DNA from 2 places in the Polaromonas sp. P1_E12 genome. Region 1 is predicted to be linked to the other one. Evidence: riboswitches for the same ligand, from Rfam matches in the RefSeq annotation. Region 1 holds a riboswitch; the other holds the start of a gene.
What was found. A riboswitch is a leader RNA that binds a small molecule or an ion and turns the genes downstream of it on or off. The one in region 1 is predicted to bind glycine.
Positions count from the first base shown of each region.

Region 2: linked by a shared signal. The riboswitch ahead of gcvT (glycine cleavage system aminomethyltransferase GcvT) and the one ahead of AC1D13_RS09915 (D-amino acid dehydrogenase) in region 1 are both predicted to bind glycine.

Region 1 is NZ_JBFUBB010000003.1:13,728-22,867, reverse strand. It holds gene AC1D13_RS09930 (alpha/beta fold hydrolase) at 1-398, shown strand, start outside; gene AC1D13_RS09925 (thioredoxin domain-containing protein) at 395-877, shown strand; gene AC1D13_RS09920 (GrpB family protein) at 1,074-1,616, shown strand; glycine riboswitch at 1,807-1,928, shown strand; gene AC1D13_RS09915 (D-amino acid dehydrogenase) at 2,040-3,353, shown strand; gene AC1D13_RS09910 (DUF1737 domain-containing protein) at 3,447-3,653, shown strand; gene AC1D13_RS09905 (DinB family protein) at 3,653-4,168, shown strand; gene phnD (phosphate/phosphite/phosphonate ABC transporter substrate-binding protein) at 4,452-5,417, shown strand; gene AC1D13_RS09895 (response regulator) at 5,810-8,215, opposite strand; gene AC1D13_RS09890 (sensor histidine kinase) at 8,212-9,140, opposite strand, start outside.
Region 2 is NZ_JBFUBB010000002.1:364,087-373,226, reverse strand. It holds gene AC1D13_RS07595 (TRAP transporter substrate-binding protein) at 1-815, shown strand, start outside; gene AC1D13_RS07590 (TRAP transporter small permease) at 927-1,421, shown strand; gene AC1D13_RS07585 (TRAP transporter large permease) at 1,624-2,901, shown strand; gene AC1D13_RS07580 (hypothetical protein) at 2,974-3,543, shown strand; glycine riboswitch at 3,571-3,686, shown strand; glycine riboswitch at 3,708-3,811, shown strand; gene gcvT (glycine cleavage system aminomethyltransferase GcvT) at 3,867-5,027, shown strand; gene gcvH (glycine cleavage system protein GcvH) at 5,082-5,447, shown strand; gene gcvP (aminomethyl-transferring glycine dehydrogenase) at 5,506-8,400, shown strand; gene AC1D13_RS07560 (sulfite exporter TauE/SafE family protein) at 8,402-9,140, shown strand, end outside.

The sequences.
Region 1 (9,140 bases):
GCAGCACGCAGGCCAGCGCCACGCAGCAGCAGCGCATGGCGGCGGCGCAGGCTTCACCCAGCTTCAGCTTTCCGGCGCCCGACCCGGAGGTGTTCGGCCTGCACGATGCCGACCGCGAATGGGTGAAGCGCCGGCAGACGCCGCACCCCGGCAATACCTACCAGGCACCGCTGGACTTTGATGTGAAGCGTGTGGCCGCTGTGCCGCGGACTTTCGTCAGTTGCACCGAGCCCGCACTGGCCACGATTGAACCCAGCCGGCTGCGCGTGAAGGACGCCAAGTTCTGGGACGGTGCGTGGCTGCCGAATTCGCGCGTGGTCGAAATCAAAACCGGCCATGACCCCATGATCAGCGAACCGGCTGCGCTGACGAAGATTTTGCTGGAAAGCGCTGAATGAGCCAGGTGGGCCGCCGCCAGTTCACTGCCGCGCTGGCAGCCGGGCTGGCCGTGCCCCAGCTTGCGCTGGCCAAAGACACGGCCTTGCCTGTGCCGGCCTCTTTGCCGGCGGCCGCTGGAATCGCCGCCCTTAAAAATGAGCCGCTGGTGCTGCTGGTCAGCCTGCCTGGCTGCCCCTTCTGCGAACTGGTGCGGCGCAATTACCTGTTGCCGGGGCAACGCGATGGCAGCCTGCACGCCTGGCAGCTCAACATCAGCGACCGCGCGACGCCGCTGACCGGCTTTGACGGCCAGGTGACGACAGCCGCCGCGCAAGTCGCGGCATGGAAAGCCGGTTTCACACCCACCGTGCTGTTTCTGGGCCCGGCCGGGCAAGACCTGGCGGAACGGCTGGTTGGCCTGGCATCTACCGACTTTTATGGTGCCTATCTGGAAGAGCGACTGGCCCAGGCGCGCAAAGCTGTGCTGGCTCTCCGGTAAATGAAATGCAGACCGCCTCATTCGCAGCCGCGGGACTTCTAGTTGCTATTGTTTTAATAGCTGCTCGCGCAATATTTGATTGGGCTGAAGGCCTTTTTGATGCTTAAAACCGCCCCAAAAATAGCCCCGCAAAGGATTCTGGCGTGTCGCACAGCGTTTTTTGCCCCTGCACAACAACCTGCCAGCCGTCACGCGCATGACTGACCAGGAATCGCTGCTTGCCGCTATCCACGAGGAAGTGGTCTTGCAGGCCTACAACCCAGCCTGGCCCCAGCAGTTTGTGGCTGAGCGGGACCGCCTGCTTGCGCTCTCCCCTCAGCTGCCGGCCCGCCTGATCGACATCCAGCACATCGGCAGCACAGCCGTGCCCGGCCTGGCGGCCAAACCGGTGATCGACATGCTGGCCGGTGTGGAATCAATCGCGGCGGCTGAAGCGCTTCTGGCGCCGCTGTGCGCCAACGGTTACACGACCTCCGCTGAATTCAATGCCTCGCTGTCTGACCGCAAATGGCTGATGCGCTGGGCAGAGGGGCGGCGCACGCATCACCTGCACCTGGTGGTGCACGGCGGCGAGGTGTGGGCGCAGCGCCTGCGTTTTCGCGACGCCCTGCGGTCGGACCCTGCGCTGGCGGCGCGCTATGCCGCGCTCAAGGCGGAACTGGCTGCCAGGCACCCGGGTGACCGGGAGGCCTACACCGATGCCAAAGCCGCGTTTGTGAGCGCAGCCAGCAAAGGCTGAGCCTCCCTGCTTCCTACTATTAAGCCGCTGAATCAACCCGCTAGACCTGTACTGAACGCCGCATTCACGCTTGGCAAAACCGGCTTCGGTGGTAAATTCAAACCCGTTCAAGCAGGAGAGCGCTGCCCCACAAGGCAGCCACCGAAGGCGCAAACTTCCATAATCGCTCAGGTCCCGTACTGCCCGGAACACACAGCCGTCTGGAGAGACGCCGCACGCAAGGTGCAGCGCACCGAAGGAGCAAAGCCGAAGCTTGTGATCGACATAAAAGCAACGGCTGAATCTCTCAGGTAACAAGGACAGTGGAAGCGGCCGCAAGCATGTGATGGCTTGGCGGTTGCCACGATTCTTCCGATTCAACAGCAACCCCTGGCACGGCGCTTGCGCAACTGCAATGTTCTGCTTGAATGAAAAGGAATCGCCATGAAAGTCATGGTTTTGGGGGCTGGTGTCACGGGTATCACCACGGCCTGGTATTTGGCGCAGCGCGGCCATGAGGTGACAGTGGTGGAACGCCGCAACGCAGCCGCGATGGAAACCAGTTTTGCCAACGGCGGGCAAATATCGGTGAGCCATGCGGAACCCTGGGCCAACCCGGGTGCGCCGCTCAAGGTGTTGCAATGGCTGGCGCGTGAAGATGCGCCGCTGCTCTTCAGGCTGCGCGCCGATGTGAACCAGTGGCTGTGGGGGCTGGAGTTTTTGCGCAACTGCACGCCCGCGCGCACGGCACAAAACATCAAGCAGATCGTGAACCTGGGCATGTACAGCCGCGGCGCGCTGCAAAAGCTGCGCGCCGAGCTGGGCCTGCTGTACAACGCGCAGACCAAAGGCATCCTGCACTTCTACACCAGCCAGGCCGAGTACGACGCGGCGCAGGAACCCGCGCGCATCATGCGCGAGCACGGCTGCGAACTCGACATGAAGACGGCCGACGAATGTGTGGCGATTGAGCCCGCGCTGGCACAATGCCGCGGCAGCATCGTGGGCGGCAGCATGACGCCCAGCGATGAATCGGGTGACGCCCGCGCGTTTACCGCTGCGCTGGCCACGCGCTGCGAGCAAGCCGGTGTGAAATTTTTGTACAACACCACGGTGCTGGGCCTGGATGCCGCAGAGGGGCAGCTGAACGGCGTGCAGGTGGCGATGGGCAGCGGCGAGGCCGGTGGCAAGGTCGAGATGCTGAAAGCCGATGCGTACGTGATGTGCCTGGGCGCCTTCAGCGCGCAGTGGGCCAAAGTGCTGGGGCAAAGCCTGCGTATCTATCCGGCCAAGGGTTACTCGGTCACGCTGCCCGTGATCAACGAGGCGGCGTCGTACCAGGTGAGCCTGACGGATGACGAGTACAAGCTGGTGTTCTCGCGCTTTGGCAACCGCTTGCGCATTGCCGGCACGGCCGAGCTTAATGGCTACAACACCGAGCTGAACCTGGTGCGCTGCAACGCCATCGTGCGCCGTGTAAAACAACTCTTTCCCGACATGACGGACGGCGAAGGCGCGCAGTTCTGGACAGGCCTGCGGCCGGCCACGCCGAGCAACGTGCCTTACATCGGCAAAAGCAAGGCCTCCAATGTCTTCCTCAACACGGGCCACGGCACGCTGGGCTGGACGCATGCCTGCGGCTCGGGCGCGGCGATTGCGGACATCGTGAGCGGGCGCGTGCCGGAAGTCGACTTTGCGTTTACGGGGATGGCGGCGCCGGGGCGTGTGATGGCATTGCCGGGAATGGTGAAGGCCTGAGCAAGGCCTGAAAGGCGGGTCTGAAGCACGGGGTTCTGCAGCAGGTGGGCGGAAACGGTAATATCGCCCTCCGTTCATCAGCTGCTTGCCGCCATGACATCACCCGCCACTACGCCCCCCGACGGTCTTCCCACCTACAGGCTCCTTACCGGCCCTGACGACGCGAGCTTTTGCCGCCGGGTGAGTGAGGTGCTGGCGCTGGGTTACGAGCTTTACGGCTCGCCGGCGGCGACCTTCAATGGCGAGAACGTCATCGTGGCGCAGGCGGTGCTGTGGCCTTCGCTGCGCAAGGCCGGCTGATGAGCCCAGCCCAGCCCCTGAACCCCGCAACGCTTCAAGCCATGGCGGATTTCCCGCACCAGCTGGAGCAGTTTTACGACGCAATTCCTGAAAGCCACAAGGCTTGGACGCCGCCGTCGTGGGAAGGCATTCCGAGCGAACACTTCACGGCCATTGCGCAGGTCTGCCACATCAGGGACATCGAGACCGACGGCTATCACGTGCGGTTTCAGCGCACCTTGTCGGAAACCAGCCCCGTGCTGGAATCACTGGACGGCTATGTACTGGAAAAGGAACGCAACTACGCGGCCGCTGATGCGCAAGAGGCCATCGCGGCGTTTCGCGCGGCGCGCACCCGGACGATGGCCATGCTGTCGGGCATCACGCCCGGGCAACTGGGCCGCACGGCGGAATTCGAAGGTTACGGTGCCCTGACGCTGCGCAGCCTGGTGCATTACCTGTGCAGCCACGACCAGCAGCACCTGGCTGGGCTGCAATGGCTGCTCGGGAAAATCGACGCCTCCCTCGCCGCTTGAGGCGTCCGCCGCCCTGCCGCATAGCACACGCGCCTTGGGCGCGGTATTCGCCGCCTCCCAGGCGCTTAGAGGTTGCCAGGGCCGTCTTTTCAATGAAAAAACAACAACCTCTGAAGCAGATACGCTGATTTATGTCACGAAGGTATTCATTCGAATGTAACAAAAAGTTCGTTTTGAGGCGCCGTCATGCACACTGATTGGGCTGGGAACGCGGTTTGTGCGGCCAAGGGCACACAAACAGCATTCCTACGTATCTGTTTCATAGACAACTGGAGTGATCAACATGAAGTTTTATCTGCGCCATGCCGCAATATTGGCCAGCGCCGCTTGCGCCCTGGGTTCAGCAACAGCCCAGACCGACGAGGCGAAGCCTGCACGCAAGGCGAAAGCAGCGGCCGCTACCCCCGCGCCCGAAAAATATTCCGGCCCACGCGAAAAAATGGTCGTGGCCATGCCCAAGACCTATGGCAAGAGCGAAACCATGGCCTTGTGGGGCGACTACTTCAGCCACCTGTCACGCTGCGGAAACATCGACCTGCAAAACGCGCAAGGCGAATCGATGGACAAGACCAGCAACATCGACATCCTCGGTGAAAAAGAGCTGATTGAAGGTATCTCGGCCGGCAAGGTCCAGCTGGCACAGGTCAACCCCGGCCTGGCTGCGCAGTTGGTCACCGCCGGCCAGCCGGCGCCGTTTGGCGTTCCCGGCAACAAGGCCAGCGGCGTGCGCAACTCCTACAAACTGATTCTGATCACCCGCATCGACAGCCCGTACAGGGAACCGAAGGACCTGATCGGCAAGAAAATCGCGCACACCACACCCACCTCCAACTCGGGCAACCTCGCGCCGCGCGCGCTCTTCCCGGCGCTGGGCCTGACGCCGGACAAGGACTACGAAGTCGTGTTCTCCAACGGCCACGAGCGCTCCGTCACGGGCGTGATGCATGGCTTTTATCCGGCCGCAGCTGTGGCCAGCGATTTGTACCAGCGCATGGTCGTCAAGGGCGACGTCAAGGGCTCGAGCATCCGCACGATCTGGGAAAGCCCGCCCTTCATGACGGAAACCTGGACCATGAGCAAGGACGTTTCGCCCGAACTGCAGGCACGCGTGAAGAAATGCTCGTTCAGCTACAGCTTCTCGCCCACACTGAAAAAGCAGCTGCCCGGCAACGACACCTTCCTGCCTATCAACTTTGATCGCGACTTCGCGACGGTGATGCAGGTCTACCGCGCCAGCCAGAAGAAGTAGAGCCCCCACGCTCCCCCACTTCGTGTGGGTCGCGAGGCCTTGCAGGCCGCGGCTCGCGAGACGCTTCGCCTCTGTCGCCCGTCCAAGCCTGCGCAGGCAGGCTTGGAGCCGCGGGCTCCAGCCCCTCGGGGGCCGCCCGCCTGCGGTCTGGCAAAGCCGAATAATTGGCACACCCCTATCGGGCTCACTGCGTGTAGCCCTTTTCCCCTTGCAGGGGACGGTGCTTGCGGCCCGGCAAAGCCGGTTCCGCGGCACCCGTGGCTTGAAGAGTCCGATGGCGTAACTAACGGGGGTATTCCACCAGCGGGGGCCGCGGGTCCGGCTTCGCCGGCCCCAGGCGCCGTCCCCTTGAGGGGAGAACAAGCTACACGCAGTGAGCTTGGACAGGGGGATCAGATCCTTAGAGGTGGATGGACCGTCCCCCAGAGGCTTTCATCAAGCACCCGCTGCAGGGTTCGAATCAGTTCTTCGTTGGAGGTGTGTGCCTTGACCAGCACCGCTTCTGCGCGCTGGCTTTGCTTCGACTCCACATCGTGTGCGGAAAACACGACCACTGGCGGGACGATGTCCAGCGCTTCAATGGTGTCCAGCAGCCCCCAGCCCGAGCCGTCCTTCAGCGTCAGGTCGAGCAGCACCAGGTCGTAGCGGCGGCGCGCCAGCTGGTCGCGTGCTTCGCGCAGCGTGGCGGCAAATTCAAAGGTGGCAAAGTCCTGGGCAATGGCCGCGGCAATGCGCTGGATATCGAGGTCGTCCTCGACGTGCAAAATGCGCGGCCGGCCTTCGGCCATGTTGCCGATGGCACGGTGCAAACTGAGGATCAGGAGGTTCTCGTCGATGGGTTTTTCCAGCCATGTTGAAACCGCCAGCGGCTGGGTGTTGAATTCGAGTTCGCCTTCTTCGGCGTTGGCCGAGACCACCACGATCGGCAGGTCTTTCGTTGCTTCTTCGCGGCGCAGTGCACGAATCAGGCTGATGCCGTCCTGGTCGGGCAGGTTCAGGTCGACCGTCATGGCAGCGTAGGGCATCAGCATGACTTGCTCCAGCGCCTGCCCTGCGCTGTGCACCATGTCCGAGTCAAAGCCGCCTTTATCAAGCATCAGGTTGATCAGGCGGGCAATGTCGGGATCGTCTTCGCAGACCAGGATGAGCGGCCTGGTCGCTGCCCCGGACCTGATGCTGGTTTGAATCGGCGCCGGCACCGCCTCGGGCAGCTCAAAGAAGAAAACAGTTCCGACGCCGGTTTCCGTCGTGAACCCGATTTGGCCGCCCATCCGCTCCACGATGGCGCGCGAGATGTTCAGGCCCAGGCCCGTACCACCCATTTTTCGGGTGTCCGATGTGTCGGCTTGCGAGAATTTCTGAAAGATGCGCTTTCGGAACTCTTCGGGAATGCCGGGGCCGCTGTCGGCGACTTCCACCCGGACCCTGCCGTTCTTGCACAGCAGCCGGACTTCCACGCAGGACTGGGCCGGCGCGAATTTCACGGCGTTGGACAACAGGTTGGTAATGACCTGGGTCAGCCTGTCGCTGTCGACGCTGACCCTTACCGCTTCTGCCGGTGCGTCCAGAACCAGCTTGACGTTGTGCTGGCCTGCGAAGCCTTCGTTGGCCGTCAGGGCTTGCGTCAGCAGAGGCTGCAGTTCCATCTGCTGGAAGTCAAAACGCATTTTTCCGGATTCAATTTTTTCGCTGTCCAGAATGTCGTTGATCAACCTGATGAGCCGTTCGCAATTGTTGGTGGCGATGCCGACCAGGTTTTTGGCCATGGCCGGCAGCTCCCCGGCCACGCCGCCGGCGATCAGGCCCAGGGAGCCGCGAATGGAGGTCAGCGGGGTGCGCAACTCATGACTGACGGTAGAGACGAACTCACTCTTCATGCGGTCAATGCGCTTGAGTTCGGTCACGTCGGTGCCCAGCGAGAAAAAGCCGACCACCTTGCCTTCGTCCTCGTTTTCGCCGTAGCGTGGAAAGTACTGCATGACGTAGTCGCGCAGCTGGCCATCTGACGTGACCTGCGTGCGATCGTATTGCGCCGCATAACCGGCGAGCGCTTCTTCAATCTTGCCCCGCTCTTTTTCGTGGAGCTCGTCGCCCATCAGTTCGCGCATGGTCTTGCCGTGGATCTGGCCGTGCTTCAGGCCAAGAACTTCTTCGTAGGCAAGGTTATGGAACTGAAAGCGCTGTTCGGCGTCGATATAGGCAATCAAGGCGGGCACACTGTCCGTGATCTGGCGCAGTTGTGATTCGCTGTCATGCAAGGCGCGGGTGCGCTCCTGCACGGCTTCCTCCAGGCCGCTCACCTGCGCTGCCGCCTGCTGCGCCAGCTCCCATTTTGTGGTCAGCATTCTTGCCAGCTGGCTGACTTCAACCGGATCAAACGGTTTTTTCAGAATCAGGAGGCGATCCCGGGCTTCCAGCCGCGCGAACACATCTTCCCAGGCATGGTCGGAGTAGGCGGTGCAGATGACGATCTGTACCTTTGGATCAACGCGCCAAAGCCGTTCGATGGTCTCCACACCATCCCAGCCCGGCGGCATGCGCATGTCCACAAAGGCCATGGCATAGGGCCGCCCGGCCCGAACGGAGACCTCGACCTTGTCCAGACCCTCACGTCCCTGGTAGGCCGAGTCCAGCTCAAAGCCATCATCGGATACCGGTGCGGCGTCGCCAAACAACAGGGCTTCGGCATCGTCCAGGTCATGCGCAACCGGCCTGGACGCAAGAATTTTCCGGAAGTCTTCGTGGATGGACGGCATGTCGTCGATCAGCAAAATGCGCCGGTTCTGCAGTTGAGTCATGGCTGGCTCCTGTGTTTTTTCGCATCAGCCGGGGTTTCATCGGGCGAGTGTTGCCGCACAGGCGATGGAATGGTGAAGAAAAATGTGGCACCTTGCCCCACCGCCCCTTCGGCCCAGATACGACCGCCGTGACGGGAAATGATCCGGTGAGCGCTTGCCAGCCCGATTCCCATCCCTGCAAACTCACCCGGTGAATGCAGGCGCTGGAAGGTACCGAACAATTTGTCCGCGTACGTCATGTCAAACCCGACGCCGTTATCACGGACAAAATAGACCGTACTTTCGTTGTCGGGGTGCTGCGCCCCAACCCAGATCTCGGGGGCAGTGGCATGGACGGTGAACTTCCATGCGTTGGAAATAAGGTTTTCCATTACCTGGCACAGCAACGCGGAGTCACCCACAGCGGTAAGGTTGGGCGTTATGTGGACTTTCACATCTCGCGCGGTATTGCGTTTCTGGCAGTCACCGCGCACGCGCTCGGCTATTGCCGTGAGGTCGACTGTCTCGATCTTCAGGTTGGTACGGGACACCTGGGCCAGCAGCAGAAGGCCATCCGTGAGCTCACCCATTTGCCTGACTCCCTCGCGTATCCGGCTCAGGTAATGCCTCGCACGTTCCGCCGCATCACCGCTGACCGCCTTTTGCAGCAAGTGGCTGAAGCCGTCAATCGAGTTCAGGGGAGAGCGCAAGTCATGCGCGAGCGAATACGAGAAGGCTTCGAGTTCCTTGTTGGACTGGCGCAAAGCCGCTTCGGTTGCCCTGAGATCCTGCACGGTATCTTCCAGGCTGCTCACCTGTGCTGCCGCGCGCCGCGCCAGCTCCCATTTGGCGGTCAGTGTTCTCGCGAGCTGGCTGACTTCGATCATGTCGAATGGCTTTTTGAGCACCAGCAGGCGGTCCTGCACGTCCAGCCGCGCCAGCACAT
Region 2 (9,140 bases), on a different contig from region 1:
CAGCAGGCCGCTACAGAGTCCAGACCTTCTACAACGGAGCCCTGGGCGGCGAACGCGAATCCATCGAGGCCGTGCAGCTGGGCACCCAGGAGCTGGCCCTCTCCTCCACCGGCCCCGTACCCAACTTTGTCCCCGAGACCAAGATCCTCGACGTTCCCTTCCTGTTCCGGGACAAGGCGCACGCACGCGCCGTGCTGGACGGCCCCATCGGCCAGAATCTCCTGACCAAATTCGATGCCAAGGGCTTTAAGGCGCTGGCCTGGGCCGAGAACGGCTTTCGCCACATGACCAACAGCAAGCGGGATGTGAAAGTTCCGGAGGACCTGAAGGGACTGAAGATGCGCACCATGGAAAATCCGGTGCACATCGCCGCCTACAAAGGCCTTGGCATCATCACCACGCCCATGGCCTTTCCCGAAGTGTTCACGGCGCTGCAGCAAGGCACGGTCGACGGCCAGGAAAATCCCCTGTCTGTGATCATGTCCGCCAAGTTCGACCAGGTGCAAAAGCACCTTTCACTGACCGGTCACGTTTATTCACCCTGTATTTTTGTCATGAACAAGGCAGCTTTCGACAAGCTCAGTGCTGGCGACAAGACGGCATTCATTGACGCTGCCAAGGAAGCGACCAAGGCGAACCGGGCCCGCGTGGACCAGGACGATGCCAACGGTGTAGCCGAGCTGCGCAGCAAAGGCATGACCGTGATCGAAAACGTCGACAAGGCGAAGTTCGTGGCAACGCTGGCGCCAGTCAACGCCGAATTTGAAAAGCAGTTCGGCAAAGCCAACATCGACGCGATCAGGAACTACAAGTAAACCGTACCGCAGCTATTTTGCTACTTTTTTTGTAGCTACTTGCGCCCGCCACCATTGGTCTGCGGGCGTTTTCATTGAAATTTTCAATTCTCCTCATGTATCGGCGCATCCATGAAACAAGTATTTCTCCAACTTGAACGGTGGACCACCGGCTTCTCCATGCTGGTGGCCTGCGTGATGCTGGTCATCGCATCGGGGCTCGGCGTGTTCCAGATCCTGACGCGTTTTGTCTTCGAGCAGCCTGCAGAGTGGAGTGAAATTCTGATCCGCCTCAGCCTGATCTGGATGGTCTTTATGGGAATTCCCACGGCTTTCCGCCAGGGCGCCATGGTCAGCGTGGACGTACTCTATCGCTGGAGCCCACCTCGCATCCGGCGGGTGCTGGACTGGCTGGTCTGCCTCGCCGCCCTGTTCCTCGTCGCAGTCATCGTCTGGTGGGGCTGGGACTATTCCCTTCGCGGGCGTGTGCAGTCCATGGCCGGCCTTGAATCCATTTCCATGTTTTGGGGCTATGTGGCCATGCCTGTCGGCGGCATGTTCTGCGTGATCGGCATCATCGGCAACCTGATCGACCCACAGCGGAATGAATTGGAAACCGCACAATGAGAACAAAAACTGGATTTCACCTTCAAGCAGGGGCCGCGGAACCGGCTTTGCCGGGCCGCAGGCGCGGCCCCAGAGGGGCTGGAGCCCGCGGCTCCAAGCCTGCCTGCGCAGGCTTGGACGGGCGACAGAGGCGAAGCGTCTCGCGAGCCGCGGCCTGCAAGGCCTCGCGCATTACACGAAGTGAAAAGCGTGGGGGCCAAGTATGACCGCGGTAATGATTTCCACCATGGTGCTGTGCTTTGCACTCACCGTTTCCGTGGCCGTTTCCATCGGCCTGGCGTCCATCTTCGGTATCCAGGCGTCCAACGCCAACATGCTGATTTCAGTCAAGGAGATGTTCTCCTCGATCAACAAGTTTCCGCTGGCCGCGATCCCCTTCTTCATCCTGGCCGGCAACCTGATGGAAACCGGCGGCATCTCGCGCCGCCTGGTCGAGTTCGCCAAAAGCATTGTGGGCGGCGTCCAGGGCGGCCTGCCCATGACCTGCGTGCTGACCTGCATGATTTTTGCGGCCGTGTCGGGCTCTTCTGTGGCCACTACTTTCGCCATAGGCGCCATCCTGATCCCGGCGCTCATCAAGCACGGCTACCCCACCGCCTACGCCGCAGCCCTGCAGGCCACCAGCGCAGAACTGGGCGTGATCATTCCGCCATCCATCCCCATGATTCTTTACGGCGTGAGCGCCGAGGTCTCGATCGGAGAACTCTTCATCGCCGGCTTCGGCCCGGGGCTTTTGATCGGCTGCGCGCTGATGCTGTTCGTGCACCTGTACTGCCGCTGGAAGGGCTGGGGCAAGCACGACGGCGACGGCCGCCTGAGCTTTGGCAAGGCGACCTGGCAGGCCAGCTGGGCGCTGCTGATGCCGGTGATTATTCTGGGCGGCATTTACGGCGGGATTTTCACGCCGACCGAGGCGTCGGCGGTGGCGGTGTTTTATGCGCTGGTCGTCGGCACCGTGATCTACCGCGAAATCAAGCCGGCCGACCTGTACGTCATCCTGCGCAAATCGGTGCTCTCCAGCGCCGTGATCATGTTCATCATCGCCAATGCCGGGTTGTTCGCCTTTCTGATCACCCGGGCCGGCGTGCCGGACGCCATAGGCCATTGGCTGGAAGCAGTGCTGCAATCGCCCGCCCTCTTCCTGCTCGGCGTTAACGCGGCGCTGTTCATCATCGGCATGTTCATTGAAACCAGCGCCGCCATCATTGTTCTGGCACCCATCCTGGCGCCAGTGGCTGTGCATTTCGGCATCGATCCGGTGCACTTCGGGCTGGTGATGGTGGTCAATCTTGCCCTGGGCATGATCACACCGCCTTTCGGCGTGAACCTGTTCGCGGCCTGCACCGTCGCCAGGATATCGCTGGACCGCATCGTGACCCACCTGATCCCCTTTGTGCTCGTCATCCTGGCTTGCCTGATGGTGGTCACTTACGTCCCGCAGCTGTCGCTAGCTCTGCGGGATCTCGTCTACGCAAAATAGCTTTTCGGACGGGATTCACGAGGCTGTCATTTTCAGCAGCCATGCTCGGGGTTTCATTTCAGGATGAAATCCATGCAGCTCCACAAAACCGACCGCGCCCGTGCCGAGCTCAAGCCCGGCGTGAGAACGCTAGGCCAGCGCGAGCGCACCCTGCTGCTGATGGCCGACGGCAGCAAGTCGGCCCAGGACTTCCGCCCGCTGTTTGAGGGCGACGGCGAAGCCATTGCCCTGCGCCTTTTGCGCGACGGCTTTCTGGAAGCCCATCCCGGCAAGACGTCCGCGCCGGCAAAAAACCCTGCGCCTGCACCCGCCCAAACACTCACGCCGGCGCAGTTACAGAACTTTCCCAGCCCCGAAACCACCCAGGCCATTCAGGTCTCTGCCGATCAATTTGAAGGCAAGCGCTCGCTTGCCACAACCCGGATGTTCCTGTTCGACATCTGCGAACGCATGTTCGCCCGGCGCAACCCGGAGATGGCCGAGCGCTTTCGCGAAGCGCTGCGCAATGCCAAAGACCGCGAGACCATGCTCAGCGCCTCGCGCGAAATGATCGAGGAAATCGAAAAAATCGCGGGCCACGAGCGCGCCGACTCCATCAGCGAGCGCATCGCCATGCTGCTGCCGCAGCACCAGGCCGCCTGATCGAGCCGACAGCGGCTTCCGTTACACTCAGCGGTGTCAGGAGAGAGTTTTCCTCGCGAAAACCGCCGAAGGCGCACGAGCACCCTGGGGGCACCCCCCTTGAGTAGCACTGAACGCTCAGGCAAAAGGACTGGCAACCGCCCTGCGGCGCACCACGCGGCAAGGCGTTCCCTACTGGAGAGAGGCCGCCTTTCACGGGCAGCCCACCGAAGGAGCAAGCCTGCATCGCCGGGTGAATCTCTCAGGTAAAGTGGACAGCAGGGGCAGCCCATGGATTGAGAACAAGTTCTTGCCATGACCGTGTTTGCCCCCTGGAGAATGCCTTGTCCGATTCGTCCACCTCTTCCGCCGCCCCCGAAACCTTGTTGAAAACGCCCCTGCATGACCTGCATGTGGAGCTTGGCGCGCGCATGGTGCCTTTTGCGGGCTATTCGATGCCGGTGCAGTACCCCGCGGGCCTGATGGCGGAACACCACCACACACGCCAGGCTGCCGGCCTTTTTGACGTGTCCCACATGGGCCAGCTACGCCTGGTGGGTGCTGATGCCGCAGTCGCGCTGGAATCCCTGATACCCGTTGATGTGATCGACCTGCCCGCCGGCAAGCAGCGCTACGGCCTGCTGTTGAACGACGACGGCGGCATCATCGACGACCTGATGTTCTTCAACCGCGACTACGCCAACGGCGGCGACCTCTTTGTCATCGTCAACGGCGCCTGCAAGGTCGGCGACATTGCACACATCCAGGCAAAGATCGGCTCGCGCTGCGAAGTCATCCCCATGCCGGAAATGGCGCTGATGGCGCTGCAGGGCCCACAGGCCGTCACTGCCTTGCAGCGCCTGGCGCCCGGTGTCGAAAAACTCGTATTCATGACCGGCGGCCGCTTCAGCGTGGCCGGCTGCGACTGCTTCATCACCCGCAGCGGCTACACCGGCGAAGACGGCTTCGAAATCTCGGTGCCGGCTTCGCAAGCCGACACACTCGCACGCGCACTGCTCGCGCTACCTGAAGTCAAGCCCATCGGCCTGGGCGCGCGCAATTCGCTGCGGCTGGAGGCCGGCCTGTGCCTCTACGGCAACGACATCGACACCACCACCACGCCGGTGGAAGCCAACCTCAACTGGGCCATGCAAAAGATTCGCCGCACCGGCGGCGCGCGTGCCGGCGGCTTCCCTGGCGCAGACAAAATTCTGGCCCAGCTGGCCGACCCCGCCCTGCTCACCCGCAAGCGTATCGGCCTGGTGGCGCTGGAGCGCGTTCCTGTACGCGACCACACCGAACTGCAAAGCACCGACGGCATGGCTATCGGCGAAGTCACCAGCGGTTTGTTGGGCCCCACCATCAACCAGCCCGTCGCCATGGGTTACATCAAACCTGAGTTCGCTGCGCTGGGCACACGCGTGAACGCCATCGTGCGCGGCAAGCCGGTGCCCATGGAAGTGGCCGCCATGCCTTTCGTTCCCGCCCGCTACTACCGCGGTTAAGCACCAGATCAAGCTCCCCGTTTTATTCACCTCACTCAACCCCTGGAGAACCTCATGACCGTCAAATACACCGAAGACCACGAATGGGTCAAGATTGAAGGCAACGTCGCCACCGTCGGCATCACCGTGCATGCGCAGGATGCGCTGGGCGATGTGGTGTTTGTGGACCTGCCGGCTGTCGGCACCACCTTCGCCCAGAAAGAAACCGCCGGTGTTGTCGAATCCGTCAAGGCCGCGGCCGACGTGTATATGCCCTTGAGTGGCGAAGTCACCGAAATCAACGAAGCCCTAAGAGACGACCCGTCCCTCGCTAACAGCGACCCGTTGGGCGCCGGCTGGTTTTTCAAAGTCAAGCTGTCCGACCCAACGCAGCTTGACGCGCTGATGGACGAAACCCGCTACACCGCCTTCGCTGTCTGATTTTCTGACCAATTCTTTTTTCTGACTCCTGGCTGCCAAGCCTGACACGGGACCCGACATGTTGATGCAATCCGCCAAGCCCTTGGGCGATCTTGAAAACCCTGCCGAATTCATCGCCCGCCACATCGGCATCGATGACGCCGACGAAGTCCACATGCTCAGCATCGTGGGCTCGGCCTCGCGCCGCGCGCTGGTGGAAGGCATTGTTCCACGCTCGATTGCACGCAGCACCGCCATGGCCATCCCGGCCCCCGTCACGGAGGCGGCCGCGCTCAAGCAGCTCAAAGCCATCGCGGCCAAGAACCAGGTGTTCAAGAACTTCATTGGCCAAGGCTACTACGGCACCTACACGCCGGGCGTGATCCTGCGCAACATCCTCGAGAACCCCGCCTGGTACACGGCCTACACGCCCTACCAGGCTGAGATTTCGCAGGGCCGCATGGAAGCGCTGATCAACTTCCAGACCATGGTCTGCGACCTGACCGGCATGCCGATCGCCAACGCCTCCATGCTCGACGAAGCCACCGCCGCCGCCGAAGCCATGACCCTGGCCAAGCGCAGCGTGAAAAGCAAAAGCAATGTCTTCATCGTCGCAGGCGACTGCCACCCGCAAACAATTGAGGTGATCCAGACCCGCGCAAAGCCCTTGGGCATCGAGGTGAAGGTCAGCACGGCAGCCGTCACGGTGCCGCAACTGATGGCCGAAGGCAATTACTTCGGCGTGCTGGCGCAATACCCCGCCACCACAGGCAGCATCCATGACCTGCGCCCGCTGGCCGGCCAGGCGCATGTCGATGGCGCAGCCCTCTGCGTTGCGGCCGACCTGCTGGCGCTCACGCTGCTGGCCCCGCCCGGTGAATGGGATGCCGACATCGTGCTCGGCAACACCCAGCGCTTCGGCATGCCCATGGGCAACGGGGGGCCGCACGCGGCTTACCTTGCCTGCCGCGACGAATTCAAGCGCTCGCTGCCCGGCCGCCTGGTCGGCGTGACCATCGACAGCCACGGCAACCCGACCTACCGCCTGGCGCTGCAAACCCGTGAGCAACACATCCGCCGCGAGAAAGCCACCTCCAACATCTGCACCGCGCAGGTGCTGCCAGCCGTCATCGCCAGCATGTACGCGGTCTACCACGGCCCGCAAGGCCTCAAGCGCATCGCCGAGCGTGTGGCGGCCTATACGGCCATCTTCGTGCAGGGTCTCAAAGAGCTGGGCTATGAAATCACCAACACAGGCGCCTTCGATTCCGTCACGGTGAAGACGGGTGACGCTACCAATTTGATAGCTGACCGCGCACGTTCGGCGGGCGCCAACCTGCGTTTTCGCTTGAATAATCACCTGGGCGTGTCGCTGGACGAGACCACCAGCCGCAAGGACATCGAACTGCTCTGGTCCTTCTTCGCCAGGCCCGGCCAGACCGTACCCGTGGTCAGCGCTTTCGAAAAGGGCATCGAGTCGCTGATCCCCGCCGGCCTGCGCCGCACCAGCGCCTTCCTGTCGCACCCGGTGTTCAATACCCACCACTCCGAAACCGGCATGCTGCGCTACATCCGCATGCTGAGCGACAAAGATCTCGCACTGGACCGCAGCATGATTCCGCTGGGCAGCTGCACCATGAAGCTCAATGCCACCAGCGAGATGATTCCCATCACCTGGCCGGAGTTCGCCAACATTCACCCCTTCGCACCCGCAGACCAGCTGCAGGGCTATGCGGAACTCGACAAGCAGTTGCGCGACTGGCTGTGCCAAGCCACGGGTTATGCAGGCATCAGCCTGCAGCCTAACGCCGGCTCGCAAGGCGAGTACGCGGGCCTGCTGGTCATCAAGGCCTTTCATGAAGCCAAAGGCCAGGGTCATCGCAACATCTGCCTGATCCCTTCGTCGGCTCACGGCACCAACCCGGCCAGCGCCCAGATGGTGGGCATGACCGTCGTCGTGACCGCCTGCGACGCGCTGGGCAATGTCGACATGGCCGACCTCAAGGCCAAGTGCGAACAGCACAGCGCCAACCTCGCCTGCGTGATGATCACCTACCCCAGCACGCATGGCGTGTTCGAAACCCAGGTAAAAGAGCTCTGCGCCATGGTGCACAGCCACGGCGGACGCGTTTACGTGGACGGCGCCAACATGAACGCACTGGTGGGCGTGGCCGCGCCGGGCGAGTTCGGCGGCGACGTGAGCCACCTGAACCTGCACAAAACCTTTTGCATCCCGCACGGCGGCGGCGGCCCGGGCGTTGGCCCGGTGTGCGTGGTGGCTGACCTGGTGCCTTACCTGCCCGGCCATGCCACGGCCGGCATTCCCGTCAACGGCGTGGGGGCGGTTTCTGCGGCCCCCCTGGGTAACGCAGCGGTGTTGCCCATCAGCTGGATGTACTGCCGCATGATGGGACCAGAAGGGTTGACGCAGGCGACTGAAGTCGCCATCCTGAGCGCCAACTACATCAGCTCGCGCCTCAAGGACCACTACCCCACGCTATACGCCAGCGAGAATGGCCATGTCGCGCATGAATGCATTCTCGATCTGCGCCCGCTCAAGGAAACCAGCGGCGTCACCGCCGAAGACGTGGCCAAGCGCCTGATGGACTACGGCTTTCACGCGCCCACATTGAGCTTCCCTGTGCCCGGCACCCTGATGGTCGAGCCGACCGAAAGCGAAACCCTGGCCGAGCTGGACCGTTTCATCGACGCGATGATCGCCATCCGCGAAGAGATCCGAAAAATCGAAGCTGGCCAATGGCCGCAAGACAACAACCCGCTCAAGCATGCGCCGCACACCGCGGCCAGCCTGATGGGCGCTGACTGGGACCGCCCTTACTCCCGCGAAACCGGCGCCTTCCCATTGGCCTCGCTCAAGCAGGTCAAATACTGGCCGCCGGTGGGCCGCGTCGACAACGTTTACGGCGACCGCAACCTTTTTTGCAGCTGCGTGCCCGTGAGTGATTACGCCTGAGTTGGACGCTCACATCATCCTGATCGTCGCGGGGGCGGCGGCAGCGGGGTTTGTCCAGGGCCTGTCGGGTTTTGGCTTCAGCCTTGTCGCCATGTCTTTCTGGGCCTGGGCTATAGACCCGAAGCTGGCGGCTGTCATGGCGGTGTTCGGCGGCCTGACGGGCCAGGTCATGGCGGCCTTTACGGTCAGCCGCACAACTGACTGGAAGCGCCTGCTGCCGTTTCTGGCCGGCGGCCTGCTGGGGCTCCCGCTGGGTTTGCTGTTGTTGCCGCAACTTGACGTCCAGCTCTTCAAGCTGTTTCTCGGCATGCTGCTGGCGCTATGGTGCCCGGCCATGCTTTTTTCGGGCAAGCTCCCGCGCATTCACCATGGGGGCCGCGTCGCCGACGGCACGATTGGCGTTGCCGGTGGTTTCATGGGGGCCTTGGGTGGTTTCAGCGGTGTGATTCCGACACTGTGGTGCACCCTGCGCGGCTACGAAAAGAGTGCCCAGCGCGCCGTCATCCAGAACTTCAATCTGGCCGTGCTGACCGTCACCATGGCCAGCTATGTTGCCGCCGGCCTGGTCACGCGCGAAACGCTGCCCATGCTGGCCATCGTGGCGCCTGCTGCGCTCATTTGCGCCTGGCTGGGCGGGCGTGTTTACACGGGCATCAGCGACCTGGCCTTTCGCAGACTGGTGCTGAGCCTGCTGACCTGCTCCGGCGTGGCGATGCTGGTGTCATCCGTGCCGGAGTTGC